4 regions of the Sinorhizobium sp. M4_45 genome follow, and region 1 is predicted to be linked to each of the others. Evidence: predicted binding sites of a transcription regulator. Region 1 holds the regulator's gene; each other region holds the start of a gene.
What was found. Region 1 encodes LexA, which represses DNA repair genes until DNA is damaged. Its sites were predicted from a motif close to TGTTCNNNNTGTGTTCNG; they were not measured.
Positions count from the first base shown of each region.

Region 1 (7,294 bases):
CGTCTCGGACGTCAGGTCGCCCTTATCCAAGGCTTCGAAAACCACCTCCATCGCCATGAGTTTGGCGAGCGAGGCAGGCGGGACGGGTGCATCCTCGTCGCGTGAAAAGAGCACTGTGCCTGTCTCGGCATCGACGAGATAGATCTGCTTCGCTTTGGTGTCGAAGGCGGGCGTCTGCGCGACCGCTTGCCCCGAAACGATGGCCGCGAGGAAACCTACGACCGCAAGCCACTTCATGCGCATGAGAAACTCCGGTTCTGCATGGGCATATCAGCGCGGAAAGCCCTCTTCAACCGGCGTCAGCGCGAGTCGGCGTTTCGGTACTGGCGCTTCGCATAGGCGAGAATGGAATCGGGGGTCAGCGGGTTGCGATCGACCATGATCGCCTCGAAGGGCGACGGCTTGTCGCTGACGCGAACTTCGACATAGGCCGCAGCATAGGCCATGCTGCCATCCGGCAGCGGGATCAATTGCGGGCGCGACGTCGGCATGGGGCCGATCTGCGGCAGAACGACGAATTCGTCGAAGGCGCTTGGTGCCGCCGAGGCCTGCGCCGGCTTTGCGAGCGCGTTCACCGGCACGCCGGCATCGAGCGTCGATCTGTTCGGAACCGGAACGGCGCGGAGATTCGGAACCATGTCGCGCAGCGGCTCGTTGGAAGCCACCATAACGCCTGAGGCGATCTGCCCTTCCGGCATAACGCTCGGGCCACGGTCGCCCTTCCTGACGTACGAAGCCATGAGGTAGGGCATGTCATTGCCTTCGAGCGGCGCACGACCGACATATTGAACGCGAACATTGGCGCTTCCCTTGCGCTTGATGTCCAGCAGGTCGGCGGTTTTCGAAGAGACGTCGATGATCCGGCCGTATTCATAGGGGCCGCGATCATTGACACGCACGATGACGGACGTGCCGTTCTCCAGGTTGGTCACGCGCGCATAGCTCGGCAGCGGAAACGTCGGGTGAGCGGCCGAAAGGTGATGCTTGTCATAGACCTCGCCATTGGCCGTCAGCCGGCCATGGAAGGCAGACCCGTACCAGGAGGCCATCCCGCTCTTGTTGTAGCCGAAATCCTCCTTCGGCTGATACCACTTGCCTTTGACCTGATAGGGTTTGCCTACCTGGTAGCGGCCACCGCCCTTGGGAATGTTGTTTCCGGTAGCGACTCTGGGGCTGGCTTTGACGCCATAGACGGACTCGGCGAAGTATTCCTTGCTCCGCGACTTGGTCTTCTTGACGCTCGACGTCGTCGATCCGCAGGCCGCAAGCACCGCGCAAAGCAACGGAACCGCTGCGAGACGGAGCCCCCTCACAAGATATGCCGCACCGTTATTGGATGTCATCTGTCCCACAAGATCATTCGCAAAGCCGCACCCGAAATCCGCTCCTGCAGCGCTCACGCATCCGACCGAACGCGCAACGATCGTCGCAATCGTGCAGTAGTTCCCCCGCGAGAACTTCGCCGTCCCGAAACGGAACAGCCGAACAATCATGACAACAACAAGGCGAAATTGCGAACCGGAGGACGAACGGACGCTAAAAAACGCTCGCTATGGTTTACGGAACGTAAATGAGCCGCTGGACCATAGTCCGATAGAGCGCGCCAAAGGTCCGAAACCCGTTGCCGGGTTCCCCTGCCGACACATATCGCAATAAGCACCCACGCGGCTCGTCGGCCGCGGGGTGCGGCGGCCTCAGAGCTGGCCGAAGCTTCCCGTCGGTGCAACTCTGAGGCTCCGTCCCCGGTTGGCGTGCTGCCCCGTGCTCCGGCCCAACGTCCGAGAGGATATCGCAATGGACGACAGATACGATTATGGGCCGCCGGAGCGACGGGCGGCAACCGGCCTGCCCTTAGGCATAATGCTCCTGTCGATGTTGGCGATTGCCGTTTATCTGCTTGCCGGAGCGGCGCTCCTGGACGGCAGAAGCCGGGACGTCGCGGCCTACGTCGCCCGGGCAGGCGACGAAAGTCCGCCTGCGGCGCCGGACAGCGGACTCCGCCCGTGACGATAGCCCACAACCGTGCCACGGGCGTATGCGGCGCGGCACGCCTCGAATGCAAGCAAATGCTCCAGAGCAAGTTGACGCTGTGATCAAAGCTGCTAAAAAGCCAGCCGTTGGTGAATGGGCAGCAAACCCGGTAGCGATCGCCGGTCAATCGAGAACTCGGAAACGAATTTCACGAAGCTCCGCAATCACCCGGAAGAGTGGCCGAGCGGTTTAAGGCACCGGTCTTGAAAACCGGCGTGCGTGAAAGCGCACCGTGGGTTCGAATCCCACCTCTTCCGCCATTTCAGAATTGATCCGGGCACGCCGGAATTCCCAGCTTCTCGTCACTGATGGCCGTCTTCCCCACCCGCAAGGCTCGTGGCTGCCCTGCCCTTCCGACGCTTTGCGTCACCTGCCGGAGCGGAAGAAGCTGCTTTGGGACTCCATCGCGAAGGGGCGATATTCGGGTGGATGAATTGCAGCGTGCCCTACCGGGCAGCAAGGGTGAAGCCGGAAGACGGAATGCACTGGCGCGCGGGGCCGAAAAATCTTATACAACGAGTGACCAGTGGGGTCGTAGCTCAGTTGGGAGAGCGCCGCAATCGCACTGCGGAGGTCGAGGGTTCGACTCCCTTCGACTCCACCATTCCCCTCTTGTCCAACCCGGACACCTAGGTGACAGGTCTTACCTGAGGTAACTTCCACCGATGCCGGACGTCAGGTTGCCAGAGCCCGGGCGATGCCGCGGCTCGGCGCGCTTGCCAAAAAAGCTGATTTGAGAGAAAGTTTTAGTCTGACCCGTTCGAGGTCTGGGCAACTCCCGCGAGTGGAGAAAAACATGCCTGTTAAATCTTTGGTGGCAGCCGTAATTTTTTCCCTCTTCGCCCTTTCGGGGTGCGCCAGCACAGGCTCGACCAACACGACCTATACCCAGTGGTACGGGCCCTATCCCGAGCCTGAATTCGACGTTCTTACGCCGGGCGGACTGCGGCTTGCCTATTAGCATGGCATAGGCGAGCGACTGGGGCGGCCGCTGTAAGCCAAACATGCGAGAGCGTATCGCCCCCTGCCCCGACATTCCGAGCGATCGCCAACGACACGCCGGATCGGAAGCGGGCAGGCATTCAGCAGCAAGCGGTATTCACGGAATTTTAGGCACTTGCGGAACACATATGGAACAGATAGGTTCTGTTCTTGATTTGTTTCGCGATTCTGGAGTGACGCCATGCTGACCCGCAAGCAACAGGAATTGCTTCTGTTCATTCATGAACGAATGAAGGAATCCGGGGTTCCGCCGTCCTTCGACGAGATGAAAGATGCCCTCGACCTTGCCTCCAAATCGGGCATCCATCGTCTGATCACCGCACTCGAAGAGCGCGGGTTCATTCGCCGGCTACCGAATCGCGCTCGAGCCCTCGAAGTCATCAAGCTGCCGGAGGCCTATGCCGGTGTTTCGCAGGTCCGCCGCGGCTTTTCGCCGAGCGTGATCGAAGGCAGTCTGGGCAAGCCTGCGGCCCCGCCCCCCGCACCGAAACCGGCGCCCCCGGCCGAGATCGCGTCGGTCGCTGTTCCGGTCATGGGCCGCATTGCCGCCGGCGTGCCGATTTCCGCAATCCAGAACAACATGCACGATATTTCCGTACCGGTCGAAATGATCGGCAGCGGCGAGCACTACGCTCTCGAGATCAAGGGTGATTCGATGATCGAGGCCGGCATCCTCGATGGCGATACGGTGATCATCCGGAACGGAAGCACTGCCACCCCCGGGGATATCGTCGTCGCCCTGATCGACGACGAGGAAGCAACTCTGAAGCGTTTCCGTCGCAAGGGCGCCTCAATTGCGCTCGAAGCCGCCAATCCGGCTTACGAGACGCGGATATTCGGTCCGGATCGGGTCAAGATCCAAGGCAGGCTTGTCGGCCTCATCCGGCGGTACCACTAGCCTCCCGACCAGGTGTGCAGGTGTTTCCCACGGAAGTACGCAATTTCAAAGCGTTAGAAGTGGGGCCATTGCGCCTTGGGGCGCTATGGCCACGCCTCCACAGAACCGAAGCCCTATTTATACAGAATAAAAAAGACCCTATTCCAAATGTACCCTCTTGCGGATTGCGGGCAATCATTCTAAATCCGCGCCACGATTTGAAAAATCGCAAATCGTAGAGGCCTCGTGGCGGAGTGGTGACGCAGAGGACTGCAAATCCTTGTACCCCGGTTCAATTCCGGGCGAGGCCTCCAAAAAATCCACCGCTATTCAGCTTTGTTGCCGACAAATCTTACCTCCGTCAGACGAAGGCGAAATCCGCGCCCGCAAAGACGAAGTTGGCAGCGCTGAGGTCGGCGGCGTGGATGCCGATCAGAGTGACCTGATCGACGGTACCATTCAACTGCAGGACAGCGTTCCCGTCAGCATCGTTGCCGATGTTGGGCAAAAAATCAGCGAAGTCGTCGTAGCCATAGCCAGCGATTTGGATGACGTCCTTGTCCAATTCAAAGTCGAAGATCTCATCCCGACCACTGTTTCGTGAAAACAGGAACTGATCGGCACCGGTCTCGACCGCGAAGGCTGCGGTCAGTCGACCATCGCCCCAGAGCTGATCGTTACCGGTGCCGCCGATCAAGAGGTCGTTCCCACCCGCGGTGTCCACGCCGACCTCTGCATCGCCATACAGGACGTCATTGCCTTTGCCTCCGTCGAGCAGGTCGTCGCCGCCACTGCCGCCACGTGAGAAAAGAATGTCTCCAACGAGAAAGTCATTGCCCGAATCACCATAGAGGTGGTCGTTCCCGCCAATCCCGGATTCCACGACGCCCTGGTCGAGGCCATCGCCGTAGAGCTTGTCATGGCCCTCTCCGCCCTGGAGTCGATCGTTCCCGCCAACGAAAAAATCGCCCAGGGAGAAAGCGTCGCCCGAGAGAGTATCGTCTCCGGCGCCGCCGTCGAGCCAGTCGTCTCCACCACGTCCTCTGAGGCAATTGTAGCCATCGCCATAGAGTGTATCGTTGCCTTTGCCGCCCGAGAGACGATCATTCCCTCCGGCGACGATAGCGGAATCAATCGCATCGATCTGGAAGGCATCGCCGTACAGCGTGTCGTCGCCGGCGCCGCCGTCGAGCTGGTCGTCGCCACCACGCCCCTGATTGGAGATCGTCCAAGCGTCGCCGAAGAGCGTGTCGTTGCCCCCAAGGCCGTCAAGGCTGTCGCGGCCACCCTGCCCCGAAGACAGGAAGCCGCCGATTTCGGAGACTCCCAGGCTATTGCCGGTCGTGAACGGGTCTCCGAAGATAATGTCCGGATCGTTCGTTCCGAAGATGTGGTTGTCCAGCCCGAGCCAAGGGGCGATGCCACCGATCAGATGCGCCATTTTTCTCTCCACAGTGCTGTACAGTAAGCGATGCTCGTCTTGGGAAACCCGGACGGCCTTCGCGGCGCCGACTTCGTCGGGCCCCGTCGGAGTGACGAGCTAACGCTATGAAAATACGGACTTCCTACGGAAGACCGTTACACCCTTTTCCTGAAAGCGCTCCAATGTTGCCGAACGTGATGTTCCTGTCTATTGACCACTTTGGATTAACTACAAGTTGTACTTTGCGACCACACTCAGCGCCCGGATACTGGAAGAAGGACGAGCTCGCCCACGCTCCCGAAGACGTCCGCGAAGGGCGAAACCTCGAGGATCGTGTGGTCTCGTGATCGGCGGTTGTGATATAGCGGTCCCTCGGCCGGCCTCATCGGGAGGCGGCACTCGAAGCGCGACGTGATGGATATTCCTTGGGGCTACATTCAGCGCCACTTCGACTGGCTCGGGCATGTGGTCGAGGGCTTCTGTATTGCAGCAGTCGTCGCCCTCCTGTTCATGGCGATTGCGCCGAGAAGGCTGGCGCTGATCATCGGCCTCGCCTTCGCCATCGGACACTTCCACGGCCGCGAGAAACGTGATTTCGAGATCAGCGCAAAGCTGCCGCCGCCTCACCTGGAGGGCTATGAAATGTGGAGGTGGAGTTGGGACCAGGCCACCGATTTCTGGCCGGTCGCTTTGGTCCTCGCCTGCGTCATTGTCGCCCTCCTGCCCAAACGACGTCGAAAGCCGCGCAATTCCGCCGACTGAAATGCGCTGCATCCGGATGCTGGCGGAACTCTTCGCGAGGCCCACCTCTCAGGATCTGCCGGACGAGTTCGGCTTGCTGCGCCATCGGGCCCACCATACGGCCAGCTTGCGCCGCCGTCGGCGCATCGAGGGAATATCGTGCGAAAGCACGAGCAGGCCCAGAGGAACCATCCAGAAGCCCAGGATGGGCAGAAAACCGAGCAGACCGCCGAAGACGAGCAGAACGCCGATGAGCACGCGCAATGCCGGCGAGTTGGGCAGGCTCATCCGCCATTTGCCGAGCACGATCTCACGCGTCCTGGGATCGATGCCAAAATGCTTCTTCGCCATCACTCTTCTTCCGTACCAATGACCCCACAGTTGGTGCCTTCTCCACAGGGCGGCAACCGCCTACCGACATTTTTTTTGAAAAACCGCTTGGCAAATCGGAAAAGCATTTGTATTAGCAGCCTCACTTCTGCGGCGCAGATGATCCCTGGTAGCTCAGCGGTAGAGCACTCGACTGTTAATCGATAGGTCGCCGGTTCGAATCCGGCCCGGGGAGCCAGTTTCCAAAGCCCTGCATCTCACGGTGCGGGGCTTTTTCTTTGAGTATTTTCAAGTGCTTAACCGATCATGTAAATGCACCAAGCCTCTAAAAGGTTCGGTGCTGGCTTGCTTTTTGGTTACATTTTGGCTGCTTTGCGGACCACACAGGCCGGCAAACGGGGAATTCATAGGGTCCGAAGATATTCCGCGTTACGCAATGAGAAACGCCGCAAGCGGCATCTATCGCTATTATCGCCGCGTGCCGAGCTGCACACGAACTATCACGCGGCATGGGAGAAGGCGCGGATCAGGAGACGAACGCCACGAAAGGCGGAACGCGACCTCCCTTTGAGCCGAAGACAAAGGAGGTCCAGCAGGCGACGCTCTTTTGAGCGTTATTTCTTGCCGAGATATTCCATCACTTTTTCGCGGTTCGGCCCAGCTTCACGGATCGCCGTCAACGCCTTCTGCCGCGTCACCTTCGCCGTTCTCATGAGGTAGGCCACCTCGTGCTCCTGCTCGGAAACGAGCTCGCCGTCGCGGCCTTTCTTCTTCGGATTATCTGCCATGCTTTCCTCTCATCGACGGTCTACCACGAGCCGCCGGACAACCATCTATTGCTGAGATAGTCCTTCGCTTTCACCCCGGCAGGGTTTCCTTCACGGAGGGCC
Region 1 is NZ_NWVE01000001.1:1,088,059-1,095,352, reverse strand. Features, by position in the region: gene CN933_RS05605 (D-alanyl-D-alanine carboxypeptidase family protein) at 1-243, opposite strand, end outside; gene CN933_RS05600 (septal ring lytic transglycosylase RlpA family protein) at 300-1,343, opposite strand; gene CN933_RS05595 (hypothetical protein) at 1,795-2,007, shown strand; tRNA gene CN933_RS05590 (tRNA-Ser) at 2,202-2,291, shown strand; tRNA gene CN933_RS05585 (tRNA-Ala) at 2,560-2,635, shown strand; gene CN933_RS05580 (hypothetical protein) at 2,828-2,992, shown strand; gene lexA (transcriptional repressor LexA) at 3,215-3,931, shown strand; tRNA gene CN933_RS05570 (tRNA-Cys) at 4,151-4,224, shown strand; gene CN933_RS05565 (calcium-binding protein) at 4,272-5,351, opposite strand; gene CN933_RS05560 (hypothetical protein) at 5,748-6,095, shown strand; gene CN933_RS05555 (membrane protein) at 6,144-6,425, opposite strand; tRNA gene CN933_RS05550 (tRNA-Asn) at 6,568-6,642, shown strand; gene CN933_RS05540 (DUF3606 domain-containing protein) at 7,019-7,192, opposite strand.

Region 2 (7,294 bases), 610 kb from region 1:
CGGCAAGACCCGCATAGCCGAACATTGCAGCGATCGGCGCCTGCAACGCCGCCGCGACCGTCAAAGCGCCTGCCGAAGCTGCCGAGAGCGCGCAACCGGCGGAGAACTCCCGAACAGCGGCGACCGGCCGCAGAGAAAGGAGAACGGGTAGCATGGCAAGAAGGGCGATGACCGGTATGGCGGAGAGAAAGCTCATTTCGAAACGGCCTGTCGTGCTAAAATAAAGTGCGGCTTGCGTTTCAGCCATTATGCAAGGCCATTGGTAACGATGGCGCATTAACGAAAGCTGGCGAAATTCGCTGCAATTTGAGCGATCACTCTCTCCATAGTTGTGGCAATCGGTCGCGGCGCTTTTCAGGGAGCGATGTCATGGCCCAGGAAGGCATATCCTTTGCAGACATACCCTTTGCAGACAGGGCCGATGCGGGTCGAAGGCTTGCTCGCGCCATCGAAGCGCATCTCACCGAGAAAGCGGACTTCGCCGACCCGCTGGTGATGGCGTTGCCGCGCGGCGGCGTACCGGTGGCCTTCGAGGTGGCAAGAACCCTCGCCGCCTCCCTCGAACTCCTCATCGTTCGCAAGATCGGCGCACCCGGTCATCCCGAATTCGGTCTCGGAGCGCTGGTCGACAGCGACGAGCCGCAGGTCGTCCTCAATGCCGAGGCAATGCGTATCGTCAGTCCTTCCGAGAAGTACGTCCAGGCGGAGACAGAGCGGCAAAGGCTCGAACTCGCGCGCCGCCGTGTCCTCTATCTGGGCGATCAGACGCGAATTTCTCCAAGCGGGCGCAATGTCATCATTGTCGATGACGGCATTGCCACGGGGGGAACGGCCAAAGCTGCGGCGAAAGCCCTGCGGCAGGCAGGCGCCGCGGCGCTGATGCTCGCCGTTCCGGTCTCGCCGAAGAGCGCGATCGTCGCCCTGCGGGACGAGGTGGACCGGCTCGTCTGTCTCGCCACCCCCACCCCTTTCCATGCGGTCAGCGTCTATTACGACGATTTCGAGCAGACCACGGATGCCGAGGTGATCGCGCTGTTGAGACAGGCGAGGGGCGGATAAACGGGGTCTTGCGCTGGGGCGTGACACAGTCTTCCGGCAAAGATAGTTGTAGTGCGCCTGAATTTGCGAACGGGGATTGAGAATGTCCGACTATCTTGCCATACGCCCGGTAACGCGCCTCGACTATGAGCAGTGGCTGCCGCTTTGGAACGGCTACAACGCCTTTTACGGCCGAGCCGGTGAAACGGCGCTCCCTCCCGACATCACCCAGATGACCTGGTCGCGCTTCTTCGATGCCTATGAGCCGATGCATGCGCTGGTCGCCGAAAGCGAAGGACGGCTCATCGGATTGACGCACTATATTTTCCACCGCAGCACGACGTCGATCCAGCCGAATTGCTATCTGCAGGACCTTTTCACCGATGAGGCCGGCCGCGGCAAGGGAGTCGGCCGGGCGCTTATCAACGGCGTCTACGAAGCGGCGAAACGCGCGGGGTCGCCGCGCGTCTATTGGCTGACCCACGAGACCAACCACACGGCGATGCAGCTCTACGACAAGGTGGCCGAGAAGTCGGGCTTCGTCATGTATCGAAAGATGTTTTGAGGCCTGCGGTCGGGTAGAACGGAAAAGCGCTGCACACCTTTTCCCTGAAGTGCTTACACCGGCTCTACGAACCCATCCAGCACACGCTTCTGCCCGGCGCGGTCGAAATCGATCGTCAGCTTGTTGCCCTCGATCGCCGCGATGTTGCCGTTGCCGAACTTGATGTGGAAGACCCGGTCGCCGACATTGAAACGGGAGGGCTCGGCGCTCGTCGACTTGGCGACGAGCTCGCCTTCGATGGTGCGCGTGCGGGGCCCCGATTCGCCGTAACCGATTCGTTCGATGGCGTGGCCGGAGCGGGTGCCCCAGTTGTCGCGGGTGGCGTCCGACCGGTGCTGCTGGGCGCGCTTCCAGCCGGGCGTCTGATAATTGTTCTCGAAGGGATCGGCCTTGTCGAAGCGCGACTGGCCGTAACCGCCGCGACCGTAACCGCCATAAGAGACCTCCTGTTCGGCGACTTCCACATGGGCGAGCGGCAACTCGTCGAGGAAGCGTGAGGGAAGCGTCGATTGCCAGAGGCCGTGGATGCGGCGGTTCGAAACGAACCAGATATGACAGCGGCGCTTGGCGCGAGTGATTCCGACATAGGCGAGGCGGCGTTCCTCCTCCAGACCTGCGCGGCCGCCCTCGTCCAGGGCGCGCTGATGCGGGAACAGCCCTTCCTCCCATCCCGGCAGGAAGACGGTGTCGAATTCCAGCCCTTTGGCCGAATGCAGCGTCATGATGGAGACGGCGTCCATATTCTCGTTCTGCTCGGCGTCCATCACGAGGGCGACGTGCTCGAGAAAGCCGCGCATGGACTCGAAGGCTTCCATCGAACGGATGAGTTCCTTCAGGTTTTCCAGGCGCCCGGGCGCTTCGGCCGATTTGTCGGCCTGCCACATGGCGGTATAGCCGCTCTCGTCGAGGATCTGCTCTGCAAGTTCGGTGTGCGGCGTCGATTCGAGCAAACCCTGCCAGCGGCGGAAATCGGCGACGACGTCGAAGAGGCCCTTGCGCGCCTTCGGCTTCAATTCGTCCGTCTCGACGATCTCGCTCGCCGCGGCCAGCATCGGGATGTCGCGGGCCCGGGCATAGTCGTGCAGGGTACGGACGGTCGTCTCGCCGAGGCCACGCTTCGGCGTGTTGACGATCCGCTCGAAGGCGAGATCGTCGGCGGGCTGACAGACGAGGCGGAAATAGGCCATGGCATCGCGAATTTCGAGCCGCTCATAGAAGCGAGGGCCGCCGATGACGCGATAGTTGAGGCCGAGCGTGACGAAGCGGTCTTCGAACTCGCGCATCTGGAAAGAGGCGCGCACGAGGATCGATATGTCGTTAAGGTTGTGCTTCTTGCGCTGGAGCTGCTCGATCTCTTCGCCGATCGCGCGAGCCTCCTCCTCGGAATCCCAGGCGGCATGAACATGCACTTTCTCGTCGTCGGGATTGGTGCGTTCGGTAAAGAGCGTCTTGCCGAGCCGGCCCTCGTTATGGGCAATCAGATGCGCCGCCGCGCCGAGGATATGCTCGGTCGAGCGGTAGTTGCGCTCCAGCTTGATGACCTTGGCGCCGGGGAAATCCTTCTCGAAGCGGAGAATGTTGTCCACCTCGGCGCCGCGCCAGCCATAGATCGACTGGTCGTCGTCGCCGACGCAGCAAATGTTGACGGTGGGCTTTCTCTCTTCGGCGCCAGGGGAATGCCCCTCCCCAACCGCTCCCCACGAGGGGGAGGGGCTAGACTGCGGCGCCGCAGGGCTTGGGGAGGGGTTGTTCCTCCCGGAACCCTGCGTCCGCTGGGCCAGCAGCCTCAGCCACATATATTGCGCCGTGTTGGTATCTTGGTACTCGTCGACGAGGATGTAGCGGAACTTGCCGTGATACTCCTTCAGCACGTCCGGATTGGCACGGAACATGCGGATCGGATGCAGCAGCAGATCGCCGAAATCGCAGGCATTCAAGGTCAGCAGCCGGTTCTGGTAGGCGGCATAGAGCTCGCGGCCCTTGCCGTTGGCAAAGGCGCGGGCATCGCCTTCCGGGATTTGCGACGGGTCCAGGCCCTTGTTCTTCCAGGTGTCGATCATGCCGGCGAACTGCTTGGCCGGCCAGCGCTTGTCGTCGAGACCCTCCGCCTGGATGAGCTGCTTGATAAGTCGAACGACATCGTCGGTGTCGAGGATGGTGAAGTCGGACCGCAAACCCACCAGTTCGGCATGGCGGCGGAGGAGCTTGACCCCGATCGAGTGGAAGGTACCGAGCCAGGGCATGCCCTCGACGGCGTGGCCGACGAGCACGCCGATGCGCTCCTTCATTTCCCGCGCCGCCTTGTTGGTGAAGGTGACGGCGAGGATCTGCGAGGGATAGGCGCGGCCGGTCGAAAGGATATGGGCGATCCGCGTCGTCAGCACGCGCGTCTTGCCGGTGCCGGCGCCGGCGAGCACGAGCACCGGACCTTCCAGCGCCTCGACTGCCTCCCGTTGCTCCGGGTTGAGCCCGGAGACATAGTCCGGTCGCTGGGTCTTGTCGCGGGCGGCCATGGCGCGCGCCGCGATGCCGCCGCCGGCGGCCGCGGGTTTCCGCGGCGCGGGTTCCTCGTCGAAAAAGGGAATATCGTCAAAACCTTTGGTCATGCGGCCCAATGTAGTGATTCGGGACCGAAAGGCCAGAAAGGATGTTCTTCTTTTATTCCGGAACCTTCGCCCGCTCGCGCATGCCTGTGGAAAGACTGATGTTTCAGGTCGGCATGCCGCCGTCTATGTTTTGCCGGACGCGTCGAACACCGGATCGACCGGGACCTGCAGGGCCGTCGCCAGCTGGTTGGTCTTGGCGGCGAGCGAAATGACGCGCAGGAGATCCGCGTGCTCGGCGTCCGTCATTCCCTTGGTCCTTGCGGCGGCGGTGTGGGAGTGAATGCAGTAGCCGCAGCCATTGCTCACGGAAACCGCGATATACAGCATTTCCTTCACCAGCGGGTCGAGCGCCGAAGGCGTCGCCATTACCGCCTTGACCTCCGCCCAGGTCCGCTCCAGCAGTTCGGGGTCGAAGGCGAGCCAGAGCCACATATTGTTGATGAAGTCCGATTTCCGAGTCGCCCGGATGTCGTCGAAGACGGCCTTGACGCGTGGGTCGGATTCGGGACCGGATGGCGGCGCCACAGTGCTCATGCTTACTCCATGCGTTTCAAACGAGGGCGAAGACGCGGGCCGGGCCGCCGGTGCCGCCACGGTGCTTTGGTGCGCCGAGGACCAGCGTCGCGCCCTTGGCCGGCACCTTGTCGAGATTGGCGGCCGCCTCGAGGCCCCAGCGGCCTTCCGGCAGCCAGGCGTAATGGGTGGCGAAATCGGGCGAAATGCCGTGATCGAGCGAGAGGGTATCGACGGCCATGCCGGCTGCCTTCGTGTCCTCGATCAGGAACTTGGCTGCTTCCACGTGAAAGCCGGGGAAATGCATCTTACCGGCCGTGTCTGCATTGCGGAACTTGTCGGTACCGAGATGATCCGACCAGCCCGACAGCATGGCGACGCAGGCATTTTCGGGAATGTCTCCATTGGCCGCAATCCACGCCTTGATGTCGTCCGGCGTCAGCTGCGCATCCGGATCGGCGGCCGCCTTCTCGCGGATGTCGACGACGCAGAGCGGCACGAGCAGCTTGTCGAGGGGCAACTCGGCGACTGAAAGGCCGTCGGCGGAGAAGTGCAGCGGCGCGTCGACATGAGTGCCGGTGTGCTCGTTCACCCGAAGTTCGAACAGGTTGAACTTGTGTTCGGCATATTTGAACTTCTGCTCCCGGAAGAATTGCTGCTGACCGAAGAAAGTCGGAAACTCCTCATGAAGTTCATGGGTGAGATCGGTGACGCTGCCGTGGCCGGCGGCAAGCGCCGGAGGTGCGATCCCCATGCCGGCGGCGGCAATGCCTGCCGTACCGACCGCGGCCGCACGGAGCAAACTCCGCCGCGACATCATCCGCTGCTTGACCGATTCGATGACGCATGCATCGCACATTGCCGTCTCCCTTCGTGTCGAGAGCCGGCCCGAAACAGCCGCCGGCGACGAACAGAATAGCCGAGCCACGCAAGCTGTAAACATGCCGCCGACCCGCCGCCAGCGTGTGCGGTTCAGGACGGGCGCAGGGGCCATCATGCCGCCACCAAAATCGCTTTTGTTACAATTGCGTAATGATGCCATTCCGAGATTGCCCGGACGTCTGCAAACAACGATAATCAGCGCAAATCGGAACGTTCCATCGGGTGCGCGCCTCGTTGGAGCGCCCTTTTCTTTTGGAGGGCTTTTTCTTTTGGAGAGCTTTTCTTTTGGAGACATGAATGCGCTTTTGGAATCAGCTCGCGATCAGCGTCGTCGTCCTCGCCATCGGGGGCGCCGCGTGGGTGCGCTTTGCGCCCGGCGCGGGTGAGACCTTGGCGGCGATCGGGGTTTCGCAACCGTTGATCGATGCGTTGTCGGGACCAAAGGACGGCGAAGGGGCAAGGGGCGGTTCGGGCAATGGCGAGCGCGGGCAGGGTCGACGCAGCGGCTTCGCGGAAGCCCCCCTGGTCGTCGTTAAGCCTGCCGAGCGCGCCGTCGTCAACGACAGGCTGAACGCGATCGGCAACGGCGAAGCGATCCGCTCGGTTACGGTGACGCCGACCGCAACGGGAAATCTCACGGAAATACTGGTGAAGTCGGGCGACAGGATCACGGAAGGCCAGGTTATCGCGCGCCTCGACAGCGACGACCAGATGATCGCTGCCGAGCAGGCGCGGCTGACCCGCGACAGTGCCCGGGAGAAGGTCGAGCGCTACCGCAATCTCAGCACCGCGCGCGCAGTGACGGCCGTCGAGGTGCGTGACTCCGAGATCGCGCTGCAGGCAGCCGAACTGGCACTGAAAACCGCCGAGCTCGACCTGAAGCGTCGCGACATCGTGGCGCCCTCCAAGGGGGTGGTCGGGATCATCACCGTCAATATAGGAGATTACGTCACGACCTCGACGCCGATCGCCGTCGTGGACGACCGGTCGCAGATCCTCGTCGACTTCTGGGTGCCCGAGCGCTTCGCAGGCAAGATCTCTGTCGATCAGCCGGTGACCGCGAGCGCGATCGCGCAGCCAGGGCGTGCACTCCAGGGCGTCGTTCACGCGATAGACAACCGCCTCGACCCGGAGAGCCGGACGCTCCGGGTCCGGGCGCGACTCGAGAATCCGGATGACATGCTGCGCGCCGGCATGTCCTTTTCGGTCACCGTGGCATTCGACGGCGACCGATATCCCACCGTCGACCCGCTGGCGATCCAGTGGAGTTCCGAAGGCTCCTTTATCTGGCGGGTCAAAGGCGACAAAAGCGAGCGCGTGCCGATCAAGATCATCCAGCGCAATCCCGACAGGGTGCTTGTCGATGCGGACCTCGCCGAGGGCGACCGCGTCGTGACCGAGGGCGTGCAGCGGCTTCGCGACGGCGGCGTGGTGCGGATCGCCGGCGAGCCTGCGGCCGAGGCCGAGCAGAAGGTCGCGGGAGACGCGAAATGAATATCGGCATGGGAGGCCATCAACCAGGCGGAGGGCAGGGCGGAAGGACGGGTTTCACCGCGCTTTTCATCCGCCGGCCGATCTTCGCCCTGGTCGTCAACACGCTGATCGTCGTGGCCGGTCTTGCCGCCTGGAACGGTGTCGAGATCCGCGAACTGCCGCAGGTCGACCAGCCGGTGGTCTCTGTCACGACCGA
Region 2 is NZ_NWVE01000001.1:477,229-484,522, forward strand. Features, by position in the region: gene CN933_RS02270 (GGDEF domain-containing protein) at 1-247, opposite strand, end outside; gene CN933_RS02275 (phosphoribosyltransferase) at 370-1,059, shown strand; gene CN933_RS02280 (GNAT family N-acetyltransferase) at 1,142-1,603, shown strand; gene CN933_RS02285 (ATP-dependent helicase) at 1,657-4,209, opposite strand; gene CN933_RS02290 (carboxymuconolactone decarboxylase family protein) at 4,333-4,743, opposite strand; gene CN933_RS02295 (cyclase family protein) at 4,760-5,581, opposite strand; gene CN933_RS02300 (efflux RND transporter periplasmic adaptor subunit) at 5,902-7,098, shown strand; gene CN933_RS02305 (efflux RND transporter permease subunit) at 7,095-7,294, shown strand, end outside.
Region 2: a site for LexA is predicted at 4,252-4,269, ahead of CN933_RS02285 (ATP-dependent helicase). Genes of this name have one in related genera too.

Region 3 (7,294 bases), on a different contig from region 1:
TGCGAGCTTTGATCGAGCATATAAGGCGGTGGCGATAGCCGACGCTTCCGGCGCAGCGTCGAAGGTCATGATCACGCTCGGCCCGAACTCCTTATATTTTCTTTATGCGGCTGCCAAATCATCGCAATCGATAATTGACGCGGCGCGGCTCATCATCCGGATCTTTGGGCCCGCTGTTACTTCCGGTCGTCGCGCCAGATGCGTTCCACAGCAATGAAAGTAAACGACGCCGACCAGGCAATCAGAACGAGCCCGTTCAAACCTTCCAGACCGGCGAGAATTCGCATGTCGCCTGTCGCGTAGACATCGCCGAAGCCCATTGTACTGTAGCAGGTCAGCGAGAAATAGAAGAAGTCTGTGGCGTTTGAGCCCGACAGTCCTTCGAGTGAGCCGAACTCGGGATGATAATGCATCCAGGCAAAGGCCAGAGCGTAAAGGCCGACGCCGAAGAGGTGAGCCATAAAGGCCGACCCGAGAAAAACGACCATTTCAGCTCGTTTGGAAAGCACCTTGCGTCGACGCAGGATCGCTACGCCGGTCATGATTTCAAAATGAGTGGCGCTTGTCACGATGATGAGTGCGGCGGAAAGCAGGCAGACCAACACAATCCCTGGCACTATCAACCTCGCCCTGTGCTTGCCGCAGTATGATCGGCGCCTCAAACGCACCAACTCGACTCGGCGACGCTGGTACAACCACCATAGCAGGACATCGTACGGATTGGGAGTTTCGGTCTGTCGGTCCCGTCCCAATGTGCCGTTGCCGAGACCGACGGTGGGCAATAGGGGAGTACAGGACAATGCATCGCGGGAATTCGGCGCGGTCCGTCGAGCATTTCCTTATTTCCTCTACTAGGAACCCCTGCGAAGCGCCGCCAGAGGACAGCCAGTGCGATGACCATCACGCATTGCTGAACTCTACTGCCACATGGTGCGCATCCGGGCCGCGACATCGATGCGGATCTGCTTTGCGCTGCGCTCGGAGGCATTGGGGCTGGCGACGGGCCAGGTTGCGCTCTCGAAGAACTGAAGCAATGTCGCGGGGATAAAGCGTGTGCGGCTCGCGTAGACATGGCGGTCACCCTGCGCGTGCTGACCGCCGGTGAAGAAGCGTTGCGGCACCATCAGCGTCAAACTGTCCTTGGCGCGCGTCATGCCGACATAGAGAAGTCGCCGCTCCTCTTCCAGCTCGTGGCTGGTGCCTGTGGCCAGATCTGACGGAATGCAACCGTCGACGACGTTGAGCATGAAGACGGAGCGCCATTCCTGCCCCTTGGCCGAATGGATGGTCGACAGGATCAGATAGTCCTCGTCGAGCAGCGGTACGCCGGCCTGGTCGCTCGTCGCGTCCGGCGGATCGAGCGTCAGCTCGGTGAGAAAGCGCTCGCGGCTCTGATAACCGGCGGCGATCTGCTCGAGTTGCACGAGGTCGGCCCGGCGCGTTTCGGCATCCTCGTGTATTCGTTCGAGATGCGGTTCGTACCATATCCGCGCAATCTCGATTTCCATCGGCCATGCGGGTTTGCGCAGGGCCTGCAGCAACTCGATCAGGGACAGCCAGTCCGAGCCGCTCCTCGGCGGGGCGGGGACTTCCCCAAGCGCCATCAACGGCTCGGGGTCGGTTGCGATCGTGTCCAGGATCTTGCCTGCGGTCTGCGGGCCGACGCCCGGCAGCATCTGCAGGAGCCGGAAGCCTGCGACGCGGTCACGGGGGTTCTGTGCAAAGCGCAGGACAGCCAGCATGTCCTTCACGTGAGCGCTGTCGAGGAACTTCAGTCCTCCGAACTTTACGAAGGGGATGTTGCGGCGGGTCAGTTCCACTTCGAGGGGGCCGCTGTGGCTCGAGGTGCGGAAGAGGACGGCCTGCTGTTTGAGGAGCATTCCGGATTCGCGATTGGCAAGCACCTGCTCGACGATGCAGTTCGCCTGATCGGCCTCGTCCCTCACCGTCAGCAGCTTCGGACGTTCAGCCGACTCGCGATCCGTCCAGAGGTTCTTGGTGAAGCGTTCCCGCGCCAGATCGATGACCCCGTTGGCGGCCGCGAGGATCGGCTGGGTCGAACGGTAGTTGCGGTCGAGCGTGACGATCTCGGCCGGCGGCGAGAACTGCTTCGGAAAATCCAGAATGTTGCGGACCGTCGCCGCCCGGAACGAGTAGATCGACTGCGCGTCGTCGCCGACGACCGTCAGGCCGCGCCCGCCGGGCTTCAGGGCCAGCAGCACTGAGGACTGGAGTCTGTTGGTATCCTGATATTCGTCGACGAGGACATGGTCGAAGCGGTTGCCGATATCGTCGGCCAGGGAGGGATCGCTGACCATCTGCGCCCAATAGAGAAGCAGGTCGTCGTAGTCGAGGACGTTCTGCGCCTGCTTGGCCTCGACATAGCCGGCAAACAGCTCCTTCAACTGCTGTTCCCAGCCGGACACCCACGGGTACCAAGTGCGGAGCACTTCGTTCAGCGGCATTTCCGCGTTGACTGCCCGCGAATAGATCGCCAGACAGGTGCCCTTGGCCGGAAACCGGCTTTCCATCTTCGAAAAGCCGAGTTCGTGCCGCATGAGGTTGATCAGGTCGGCGCTGTCCTCGCGGTCGTGAATGGTGAACTCCGCATTCAGCCCGATCTGTTCGGCATAGATTCTCAGCAGCCGTGCGCCGATACCGTGAAATGTGCCCGCCCATGAAAGAGCGTCGGTCGTCGTTGCGGAACTGGGACCGAGCACCTGTGCGCAGATGCGCCCGACGCGGCGCGACATCTCGGCCGCGGCCCTTCGCGAGAAGGTCATCAGGAGAATGCGGCGCGGATCGGCGCCGTTAACGATCAGGTGAGCAACGCGATGAGCCAGGGTGTTGGTCTTCCCGGAGCCCGCGCCCGCGATGATCAAAAGCGGGCCTGTCCGGGCGTCTTCTCCTGCTCCGATACCATATTCGACGGCGCAGCGCTGTCTCTCGTTCAGTTTCTCCAGATACGCCGCCGTCGCCATTTACTTCCCCTCGATGAGCTCTTTGATATCCGGCCGCGGCCTTAAGAACGGAGGGGGAACATACAAGCCCGATCGCCCGTTGGAAAGTGGGACGTCCCGGATTCGCTCGGACATTGCCGCTTGTAATCAAACGGCCGGCGCGGACCTTTGTCAGCCGGTCGGTGCGGCGGTGAAAACCGCCAGCTGAGCGTCGAAAGCGCGCTTGTATGCGGGCCGCGCTTTGCCGCGGGCCACATAGGGGCAGAGGTTCGGATATTCCTCCAGTATCCCCGATCCTTCCAATCTCCGCAGCACCGTCACCATCAGGAGGTCAGCGGCGCTGAACGCTCCGTCGATCCAGTCCGCATTGCCCAGTCGGCCGGAAAGTTCGCCCAGCCGCCTGCGGATGCGTTCGTCGATGAAGGGCAGACGCCGCTCGTACCAGGTCTCGTCGCCTTCCAGATACTCGGCGACCTCGCGATCGACGATCGGCGGCTCCACCGTGTTGAGGGCGGCAAACATCCATGTGATCGCGCGCGCCCGGGCATGCGCATCGTCCGGCAGCAGGCCCGCATGGCGCTCAGCGATATGGAACACGATCGCCCCCGACTCGAACAAAGCGAGATCGCCTTCTTCATAGGTCGGAATCTGCCCGAATGGATGAAGCGCGAGATGCGCGGGTTCCTTCATCGCCTTGAACGAAAGAAGACGAACGTCGTAAGGCTGGCCCACTTCTTCGAGCGCCCAGCGAACGCGCATGTCACGCGCCATACCCTGGCCGCCATCGGGCGACCGCTCAAAGGCGGTAATGGTAATAGTCATGCTGCTCTCCATCGCTTGTCCGTCTTCAAGACGACCGGCCGAACGCGATTCCGACACCCCATGCGCGAGGTAATCCTCGCGGCCGATTCAGATACAGCGCGATGGTGCGTTCCTGCCGCTGCTAAGCGGAAGACGCTTCCTGGCAGCTTCCGCCCCAAAGCGTCACAGGAGTTCCGAGACCCGCTGGCGCAGAAATGCTGCCGTCCGCTCGCAAGCAGTCTGCCGATCTTGCCAGTCGTCCTTGACCTTGCCCAGATAGGCCTCACGCGCGTAGATCAGCATATCAGCTTCCTCGTCCGGCATCTGGCTCGCTGCCCATGTCGCTGCAGCATCCTTGGTGATGAAGTCACCGATGGCCGATGTACGCCACATGCGCGCAAGGGTTAGCAACACATTCCGCTCGTCCCCCTGTAAACTGTCGCCCAATGAGGGGAGTGCATCGCGCATTGCGCGGCGTATTTGTTCCGGCGGAAGCGAGGGCAGAAGCTCCTTTGCATCGGGGCCGAACAGTGGAACGGCCTCTTGTCGCGCCTGGGCCAGCACAAGCGTGTTTTCCGGGTCGGACACAGGTAGGGGGAGACCTCCGCATTCGAAGGTGTCCCGCAGCCATTCGCCATAGATGAATTCAGCCCGAGCAGGAAAATTCGGTGCGGCAATATCTGCCCGCAGAAACACCATCAGTTCGATGCAGCGGGGCTCCCCGACCGGACGGGGATGCCGGCCGGACATTCGCAGCAAAGCCGCCAGAAGATCACGACGCTGTTCGTCAGCCATGGGGCAGTCGACGATCGCGAGGAGGTCGACGTCACTCTGCGGTCGCAAGCCACCCGAAACTGCCGATCCATGCAGATAAACCGCAAGGAGCGCGTCTCGAAGGATGCTGCGGATGGATTCTGTCGCTGCCAGTGCCTCGTCAATCTGCTGTCTGTCCGCTCGCATGGCTCGGCTCGATTTATGTAAGTACTACCGGGAGAAGTGCGCAGTTTCAGAGTGTTAGAGCGTTTCACTGGTCCAATGAAACAGTGAAACGCGCTAGAATATTGCAGCGAGCGTATCAAGCTCTTGAACCGATACAAGCCAGCTTTTAGTGCGAGCAGACCTTCAGGCAGCGCTCGACCGGCCCGGGTCGCCATCTCGCAGCCACTGGACGTCACATGGGGAAAGCGCAATTGAGAAAGCGTCGAGGCTGTGGTTGAGCTCGGAAAGCGAGCGCGGGCCGATCAGCGGGATGACACGGCCCTTCTGCGCCAGAACACTCAAAAGCTATTCGACTTCAAGACGACGGCGGGAAATGCCTGAGCGCGCCCGGGTATTCACGATCTTGCAGCACAGGAGCCCGCGGCCCCGCTGCAACTCGGAAGTTCATGCACGGATGATCTTGCCGGCAGGAGGTGCTCCCCTAGATGGGCAAGGATGGAGCTTCAGGAAAGCGCAGTTGGTGCCGGTCGCGTGAGCGCCTCCCCGGAGATGCGGTATCAGCCGCGCAATTCGGCCGTCATGGCCGAAGTCGAGCGCCTTCTCACGGGCCGCACGCGTGACATTCGTCTTAGAGGTGAGCTCGGTCGCCTGTTCCAGGAGCGTTCGTGGTCGCGTACGGCCAAGATCATTCGCGCGTGGATGATATGGGTGACCTTGCTGGACGTGCTGACGCTGGGTCTCAACGCGATCCTGCTTCCGAAGGCGGTCGTGCTTTCGATGCTTCCGCCGGCCTGCATTCTGCCGCCCGCGGCGCTGGCCACCGCCTATGTCTGGCGAAAACCGCGCGGCGTCCGGCTGCAAAGGATGTCCCTGCTAGCAGGCCTGTTCCTCATCCTCCTTTCGGTCGCGCTGGTGGGCGTGAGCGCGGGTGGGGAATTCCATGAACGGCACCTTAACATCATGCTGTTCGTCGCCATCACCGCCATCATCATTTTCGCAGTTCCTTTGGCCTGGACGGTGGCGGTCGCCTCTTTCGCGCTCGGCCTCTACCTGATCTTTCAGTTGCAGAATCCCATGCTTGAGAGGGGCAGCGCCGTAGCTGGAACGCTGTTCTTTGCGAGCGGTATTATTGCGACCGTCGTTGCCCGACGCACGATAACGATCCTGGCCCAGAAGACCTTCCTTCTCGAACTTCGCGACATGCGGCGGGTGGCGGAGCTGGCCGACGCCAATGCCCGGCTGGAGCGCCTTGCAAAGACCGATCCCCTGACCGGGATCGCCAACAGGCGCTGGATGATGGAAACCCTCAGTCGTCTCTGGAGCGCAGGCGCGGAGCGGCGGCCGGGCACCGCCATGCTGATGTGCGACATCGACGATTTCAAGAACCTGAATGATCGTCTCGGTCACGCCGAGGGAGATCGCTGCCTCGTCAAAGTTGCTGGGATCATTCAGAGCAGCGTCAGGCGAAACCGCGACCATGTGGCCCGCTATGGCGGTGAGGAGTTTCTCGTGGTGCTTCCGGGCGCAGATGAGGAAGCGGCGCTGGCTACGGCTGAACGAATCAGGGCGAGCGTCGAAGCTGCCTCCCTTCCTAACCCCGCATCCCGCGTATCGCCCTACGTCACTCTCAGCATCGGCGTGGCGGCGCAGGCGCCAGGTGAAGAGATCATGGCGCCGGAGAAGCTTCAGAACCAGGCCGACGCTGCACTCTACCTGGCGAAACAGGCGGGCCGTAACCGGGTGGTCCTCTATCAGCCTGACCTGTCGCCCTCATAGCCATGTTAGAGATGGCGGCCCGCGGCCAACGCTTCTTCGGCCTCGTCGACCGGCATCTCGAAAACCTTCTTGCCAATGTCGAAGCTGAAGCCTGCCCTTGCGAAGGCGGACAGCTCCTTTGCCTTTCGCTTGTCGTCGAGTTCACCCTTGCGAAAGGGCCCGAAGGCACGCTTGCGGGCGAGAACGAGGGCGGCGTACAGGTCGTCCGCCTCGGCAACGGCGGACGCAACCGTGCTTTTGGCGACGCCTCGCTGCGACAGCCTCTGCGCGATTGCACGCTTGGACTTGCCGCTGCGCATGCCTGAACGGGTGCTGATTTCCGCATAGGCAGTGTCGTCGAGCGCCTTGTTGTCATAGGCGAACTTCACGGCGGAGTCGGCCAGTGCCTTGACTTGCGCCTCGCTGATCCCGTCGAATTTCTGCCGGGCCTTTCGCGCTATGGCGTCGAAGAGCTGCTTCTCGGTGTGCATCCGTCGTTCAAGGCGATAGATCGTCGAGTTGCGCGCCCATGAGAACATGCGGGGTGTCGGTGTGCCGGATTGCTCCGCCCCTTCGTCGGCGGCAACGCTTTCACAGATTGGATGTGTCGCGGAAACGAACGGCTTCACATCGATTTTTCCTTCTGCCGACAATGCAACGGCGCTCATAACCGTTAGGACAGCGGAAGGCTACAACAATGCAGATTCCTCGACCTGGAGCGCCACCGAAGGCAGCATCATAATCAGGCTCGGCTTGCACCACGTCACCAGTCCTTCAGCAATGAGTCTCCCATCGCCACGGGAACAGCTTCGGCATCTGGCGGCGATGGGAAAACGGGC
Region 3 is NZ_NWVE01000006.1:186,889-194,182, reverse strand. Features, by position in the region: gene CN933_RS18115 (LysR family transcriptional regulator) at 1-38, shown strand, start outside; gene CN933_RS18110 (ion channel) at 177-617, opposite strand; gene CN933_RS18105 (ATP-dependent helicase) at 918-2,981, opposite strand; gene CN933_RS18100 (glutathione S-transferase family protein) at 3,132-3,782, opposite strand; gene CN933_RS18095 (aminoglycoside adenylyltransferase family protein) at 3,945-4,721, opposite strand; gene CN933_RS18090 (GGDEF domain-containing protein) at 5,196-6,476, shown strand; gene recX (recombination regulator RecX) at 6,482-7,054, opposite strand; gene CN933_RS18080 (peptidoglycan D,D-transpeptidase FtsI family protein) at 7,219-7,294, opposite strand, start outside.
Region 3: a site for LexA is predicted at 3,025-3,042, ahead of CN933_RS18105 (ATP-dependent helicase). Genes of this name have one in related genera too.

Region 4 (7,294 bases), on a different contig from region 1:
CGCGCCATATCGGTGCGGTTCCGCTCGGCTTCCATGCGCATCGCTCCTATCTGGAGCGCCGTGGGATACCGCAGACGCTTGAGGATCTCTCGCGCCACAGCGTGATTGGCTATGACCGGGAAACGCCGGCGATCCGCTCGATCAAAGGAAGAGCACCGGACTTGCCGATCGGGCGCTTCGCTTTCAAATCCGATAGCAACCTTGCTCAACTCGCGGCGATCCGCGCCGGTTTCGGCATCGGCATTTGCCAAAACGCGCTTGCCGCCCGCGATCCGGATCTCATGCACGTGCTGGCGGATGCCTTTGAACTGAAGCTCGAGACCTGGCTCGTAATGCACGAAAATCTGCGTGCGACGCCACGTTGCCGCGTGGTTTTCGATGCCCTTGCCCGCGGGCTTCTCGACTACCTGCGCCAATAAATCGATTCCCAAAAAAAGAGACCCGCCGCTGGAAAGCGGCGGGCCTGAACTTATTCCTGTGCTTCGATCACTCCTCCGGTGTCGACGTGGTGTCCGGTGGCAGCTCCGGTTCGGCCATGACGCCTTCGGCACCTACGGCTTCGATCTCCTCGTCGCCATCCGGCTCACTGATCCGCTCGACCGAAACGACCTTCTCGTCCTTGGCGGTGGAGAAAATGGTCACGCCCTTGGTGGCGCGGCTCGCCAGGCGAATGCCTTCCACCGGAACCCGGATGAGCTGACCTCCATCGGAAACGAGCATGATCTGGTCGTTGTGCTCGATCGGGAAGGCGGCGACGAGTTCGCCGATTTCCGCCGTCTTCGAGGTATCGGTGGCGCGAATGCCCTTGCCGCCGCGGCCTGAAGTGCGGAAGTCGTAGGACGAGGAACGCTTGCCGAAGCCTTTCACCGAGACCGTCAGGATGAATTGCTCGCGCGCCTTCAGTTCCTCGTAGCGCTCATTGGTGAGTTCGCCGCCATTGGTGACCTCCTCGCCGACAAGCACGATTTCCTCTTCTTCACCGGTCAAGGCGCGACGCTCCGCGGCCGACCGCTTCAGATAAGCGGCACGCTCCCAAGGCTCGGCTTCAACGTGAGCGACGATGGCCATCGAGATGATCCGGTCGCCGTCACCGAGCGAAATGCCGCGAACGCCGATCGAGTTGCGGCCCGCAAAGACGCGGACATCGGCAACCGGGAAGCGGATGCACTGGCCGAGTGCCGTCGTGAGCACCACGTCGTCGAACTCGGTGCAGGTGTCGACCGAGAGGATTTCGTCGCCCTCCTCTTCGAGCTTCATCGCGATCTTGCCGTTGCGGTTGACCTGGACGAAGTCTGAGAGCTTGTTGCGACGGACCGTGCCGCGGGTCGTCGAGAACATGACGTCGAGGTTTTCCCAGGTCGTCTCGTCCTCGGGCAGCGGCATGATCGTGGTGATGCGCTCGCCGGGTTCCAGCGGCAGCATGTTGATCAGCGCCTTTCCGCGCGACTGCGGCGTGCCGATCGGAAGGCGCCAGACCTTCTCCTTGTAGACGATACCGCGGGAGGAGAAAAACAGAACCGGCGTGTGCGTATTGGCGACGAACAGCCTGGTAACGAAATCCTCGTCGCGCGTGGCCATGCCCGAGCGGCCCTTGCCGCCGCGGCGCTGCGCCCGATAGGTCGTCAGCGGCACACGCTTGATGTAGCCGAGATGGGACACGGTCACCACCATGTCCTCCTGCGCGATCAGGTCCTCGTCGTCCATGTCCGGACCGCCGTCGGCAATCTCGGTTCGGCGCAGCGTGCCGAACTCGTCGCGGACTGCGGCAAGTTCGTTCTTGACGATCTGCATGATACGGAGTCGGGACGACAGGATGTCGAGGTAATCCTTGATCTCCTCGCCGATCTTGTTGAGCTCGTCGCCGATCTCGTCGCGGCCGAGCGCAGTCAGACGCTGCAGGCGCAGGTCGAGGATCGCGCGAGCCTGTTCTTCGGACAGGTTATACGTAGCGTCGTCATTGATCCGGTGGCGCGGGTCGTCGATCAGCCGAATGAGCGCATCGACGTCGTGCGCCGGCCAGCGGCGTTCCATCAGCTGTTCGCGCGCGGTCTGCGGATCCGGCGCCTGGCGGATGAGCTTGATCACCTCGTCGATATTCGCGACCGCGATCGCGAGACCGACCAGCACATGCGCCCGCTCGCGCGCCTTGCGCAACAGGTATTTCGTGCGCCGGCTGACGACATCCTCGCGGAAGGAGACGAAGGCGCGCAGCATATCGAGCAGCGTCATCTGCTCCGGCTTGCCGCCGTTCAGCGCCACCATGTTGCAGCCGAAGGAGGTCTGCAACGGCGTGTAGCGGTAAAGCTGGTTGAGAATGACCTCGGCGTTGGCGTCGCGCTTCAGTTCGATGACGACGCGATAGCCCTGGCGGTCGGATTCGTCGCGAAGATCGGAAATGCCCTCGATCCGCTTCTCGCGGACGAGTTCGGCCATCTTCTCTATCATCGTCGCCTTGTTCACCTGATAGGGGATCTCGGTGATGATGATCTGCTCGCGATCGCCGCGCATCGGCTCGATATGGGCACGCCCGCGCATGATGACGGAGCCGCGGCCGGTCTCGTAGGCCTGACGGATTCCCGAACGGCCGAGGATCAGCGCCCCGGTCGGAAAATCCGGCCCCGGAATGATCTGCATCAGTTCCGGCAGTTCGATCGCGGGATTGTCGATCAGGGCGATACAGCCGTCGATCACCTCTACGAGGTTATGAGGTGGGATATTGGTCGCCATGCCGACGGCGATGCCGCCCGCGCCGTTGACGAGCAGGTTCGGGAACTTTGCCGGGACGACGACGGGCTCGTGCAGGGTGCCGTCGTAGTTGTCGCGGAAATCGACCGTGTCCTTGTCGAGATCGTCCAGCAGCGAATGCGCCGCCTTCTGAAGCCGGCACTCGGTATAACGCTCTGCCGCCGGCGGATCGCCGTCGACGGAGCCGAAGTTGCCCTGGCCGTCGATCAGCGGCAGCCGCAGAGACCAATCCTGCGCCATGCGTGCGAGCGCATCGTAAATCGCCATGTTGCCGTGCGGATGGTATTTACCCATCACGTCACCGGTGACGCGGGCGCATTTTACGTATTTCTTGTTCCAGTCGATGCCGAGCTCGCTCATCCCGTAGAGGATGCGGCGATGAACGGGTTTGAGACCGTCGCGCACGTCGGGAAGCGCGCGCGACACGATCACGCTCATGGCGTAATCGAGATACGACCGCTGCATTTCCTCGATGATGGAAATCGGCTCGATGCCTGGCGGATTCTTTCCGCCGCCGGGGGTGCTTTGCTCAGTCAATGGCGATCACGATCTTTGTTCAGAATCAATCGGTTTTTTATAGCCGAATGCGGCTCGGAGCGCCAATTTTCGGCCGGTGTTTTGAACAGTCTTTTGCCGCAGGAACAGGCTTTTCTAGGGCAAGGAAAGGAGCTCGCAAGGAAAGCTGCGCGCCTCGGGGATGGCGCTGGTTTAAGCCATTGCGTTGCACTTGGCTACCCGCTCTTTCCAAGCTCGCATCGCTTGCCTAACAATGCGGGCCGCACCACCGGGAATAGCCGGGGTAGAAATCCGGAAGGGGATACGGATGTTCGATGTCGATCTCTTGGTCAATGCGCTGACGACGCTGCTCGTCACGCTTGATCCGCCCGGCCTTGCGCCGATCTTCCTGAGCCTGACCGTCGGCTTGAGCCGGCAGCAGCGCTTCCAGGTCGCGACCCGCGGCTCGCTCATCGCTTTTTCCATCCTCGCCGCCTTTGCGCTTTTTGGCGACGGCATCCTCGGTCTGCTCGGCATCTCGATCGGCGCCTTCCGGATCGCCGGCGGCATGCTGCTCTTCTGGATCGCTTTCGAGATGATTTTCGAGAAACGCCAGGAGCGAAAGGAGAAGGCCGGGGAAACGGCGATCACGAAGGACCACCTTCACAATATCGCGGTCTTCCCTCTCGCACTGCCCCTGATCGCCGGGCCGGGAGCGATCTCGGCAACCATCCTTCTCGGCAGCTCCTTTCCCTCGGCATTGGATCGGGTGCAGCTCATCGTCGTCATCGCCGCATCGATGGCCATATTGTTCCTGGCGCTGGTGATCGCCGAGCGCATCGACCGGTTCCTGGGCGTCACCGGCCGGGCGATCCTTACCCGCCTCCTCGGCGTCATCCTTGCCGCCCTCGCCGTTCAATTCGTCGTGGACGGCGTGCGCTCGGCGTTTCAGGTCTGAAGGCATAACGAGAACGGCCCGCGACGAAGCGGGCCGGATGGGTCTCGGACTGGCTGGAGCAGTCGATCAGAACGGAATGTCGTCGTCGAGATCGCGCGAGAAGTTGCCGCCCTGGTTCGGCTGGTTCGATTGACCGCCGGACCGGGCGCCGCCCGAGGAGGACCGCGACTGATCGTATTCCTCGTAGCCGCCACCGCCGTAGTCGCTGCCGCCGCGGCCTGCGCCGCCGCCCTCGCCTCCGCGACCGTCGAGCATCGTCAGGGTCGAGTTGAAGCCCTGAAGGACGACCTCGGTCGAATAGCGGTCATTGCCGGTCTGATCCTGCCACTTGCGCGTCTGCAGCTGGCCTTCGATGTAGAGCTTGGCGCCTTTCTTCACATATTGTTCGACGACCTTGCAGAGGCCTTCGTTGAAGACGACGACCGTGTGCCACTCCGTCTTCTCGCGGCGCTCGCCTGAATTGCGGTCGCGCCAGGTCTCGGAGGTGGCAATTCTGAGGTTGGCGATCGGCCGGCCGTCCTGCGTGCGCCGGATTTCCGGGTCGGCCCCGACGTTTCCGATCAAGATCACCTTGTTGACGCTACCAGCCATATCGCTTTTCCCGTTTCTGCCGCCGGACCGCTCGGCCGGCTCTCCAATGTCTCATGTGCGAACACCTTAGCGGCCCGCCGCCGCCGATACGCCCCGTATCGCGCATAATCCACAGTTGATTTGGCGTGGATATGGCAGAGTTTGTTCTTTTTTTGTTCTAGTATTCCTCTATGATCCTGTCAACCGAATCGCAATTGAACCGCCTCTTTTGCCGATTGCGCCTCGACATGGGCGCGGCCGTCATTACATAGGGGGCTTTCAACCGACATACAAAGCTGGCCTTCCGATGAGCGAACTCAAGACCATCTCCATTCGCGGCGCTCGCGAGCACAATCTCAAGGGCATCGACCTTGATCTGCCGCGCAACAAGCTGATCGTGATGACCGGCCTTTCGGGCTCCGGGAAGTCCTCGCTTGCCTTCGACACGATCTACGCCGAGGGCCAGCGGCGCTATGTCGAGAGCCTTTCGGCCTATGCGCGCCAGTTCCTCGAAATGATGCAGAAGCCCGACGTCGATCAGATCGACGGGCTCTCGCCGGCGATCTCGATCGAGCAGAAGACCACGTCGCGCAACCCACGCTCGACTGTCGGAACCGTTACCGAGATCTACGACTATCTGCGCCTGCTCTTCGCGCGCGTCGGCGTGCCCTATTCTCCCGCTACGGGCCTGCCGATCGAAAGCCAGACCGTCAGCCAGATGGTCGACCGGGTGCTGGAGTTCGGCGAGGGAACGCGCCTCTATATGCTGGCCCCGCTCGTGCGCGGGCGCAAGGGCGAGTACAGAAAAGAACTCGCCGAGCTGATGAAGAAGGGCTTCCAGCGCGTAAAGGTAGACGGGCAATTTTACGAGATTGCCGACGTGCCGGCGCTCGACAAGAAATACAAGCACGACATCGACGTGGTCGTCGACCGTGTCGTGGTGCGGCCCGATATCGGAACCCGTCTCGCCGACAGTATCGAAACCTGCCTTACGCTCGCCGACGGCTTGGCGATCGCCGAATTCGCCGACCGCCCCCTGCCTCCGGAAGAGACCTCCGCCGGCGGCTCGGCCAACAAGTCGCTGAACGAAACCCATGAGCGGGTGCTGTTTTCCGAGAAGTTCGCCTGTCCCGTCTCGGGTTTCACCATTCCCGAGATCGAGCCGCGGCTTTTCTCCTTCAACAATCCCTTCGGAGCCTGCACGACCTGCGACGGGCTGGGCAGCCAGCAGAAGATCGACGAGGCGCTGATCGTTCCGGAGCCGAACCGCACCCTCAGGGACGGCGCCATCGCACCCTGGGCGAAATCCACGTCGCCCTACTACAACCAGACGCTCGAGGCCCTCGGCACGGTTTTCGGCTTCAAGCTCGGCAGTCGCTGGAGCGAGCTTTCCGAGGAAGCACAGGACGCGATTCTCCACGGCACGAAGGACAAGATCACCTTCCACTATCAGGACGGCGCCCGATCCTACAACACGACGAAAACGTTCGAGGGCATCGTGCCGAATCTCGAACGCCGCTGGAAAGAGACCGACAGCGCCTGGGCGCGCGAGGAGATCGAGCGCTATATGTCGGCAGCGCCCTGCCCCGCCTGTGCCGGTTACCGGCTGAAGCCGGAAGCGCTTGCCGTCAAGATCCACGCGCTGCATATCGGCGAGGTTTCCGATATGTCTATTCGCGCCGCACGCGACTGGTTCGAGGTCCTGCCCGAGTATCTCAGCACGAAGCAGAACGAGATCGCCGTGCGCATCCTCAAGGAGATCCGCGAGCGCCTGCGCTTCCTGAACGACGTCGGCCTCGAATATCTGAGCCTTTCGCGCAATTCCGGGACGCTTTCGGGCGGAGAAAGCCAGCGCATCCGGCTCGCGTCGCAGATCGGCTCAGGGTTGACGGGCGTTCTCTATGTTCTCGACGAGCCCTCGATCGGCCTTCACCAGCGCGACAATGCCCGCCTCCTGGATACGCTGAGGCATCTGCGCGACATCGGCAACACGGTCATTGTCGTGGAGCATGACGAGGATGCGATCCTGACGGCCGATTACGTCGTCGACATCGGCCCGGCGGCCGGCATTCACGGTGGCGAGGTCATTGCGGAAGGGACCCCTTCCGATATCATGTCCAATCCGAAATCGCTGACGGGGAAATATCTCTCCGGCGAGCTTTCCGTTGCCGTGCCCGGCGAACGGCGCAAACCGAAGAAGAAGAAGGAAGTCACCGTCGTCGGCGCGCGCGCCAACAATCTGAAGAACGTGACCGCATCGATCCCGCTCGGTGTCTTCACCGCCGTCACCGGGGTATCGGGCGGGGGCAAGTCCACTTTCCTGATCGAGACGCTCTACAAGGCTGCCGCCCGCCGCGTCATGGGCGCGCGCGAAAATCCGGCCGAACACGACCGGATCGACGGCTTCGAGCATATCGACAAGGTGATCGACATCGATCAGTCGCCGATCGGCCGCACGCCGCGCTCCAACCCGGCGACCTATACCGGAGCCTTCACGCCCATTCGCGACTGGTTCGCCGGGCTGCC
Region 4 is NZ_NWVE01000012.1:44,289-51,582, forward strand. Features, by position in the region: gene CN933_RS26625 (LysR family transcriptional regulator) at 1-419, shown strand, start outside; gene gyrA (DNA gyrase subunit A) at 487-3,282, opposite strand; gene CN933_RS26635 (MarC family protein) at 3,569-4,198, shown strand; gene CN933_RS26640 (single-stranded DNA-binding protein) at 4,265-4,789, opposite strand; gene uvrA (excinuclease ABC subunit UvrA) at 5,076-7,294, shown strand, end outside.
Region 4: a site for LexA is predicted at 4,932-4,949, ahead of uvrA (excinuclease ABC subunit UvrA). Genes of this name have one in related genera too.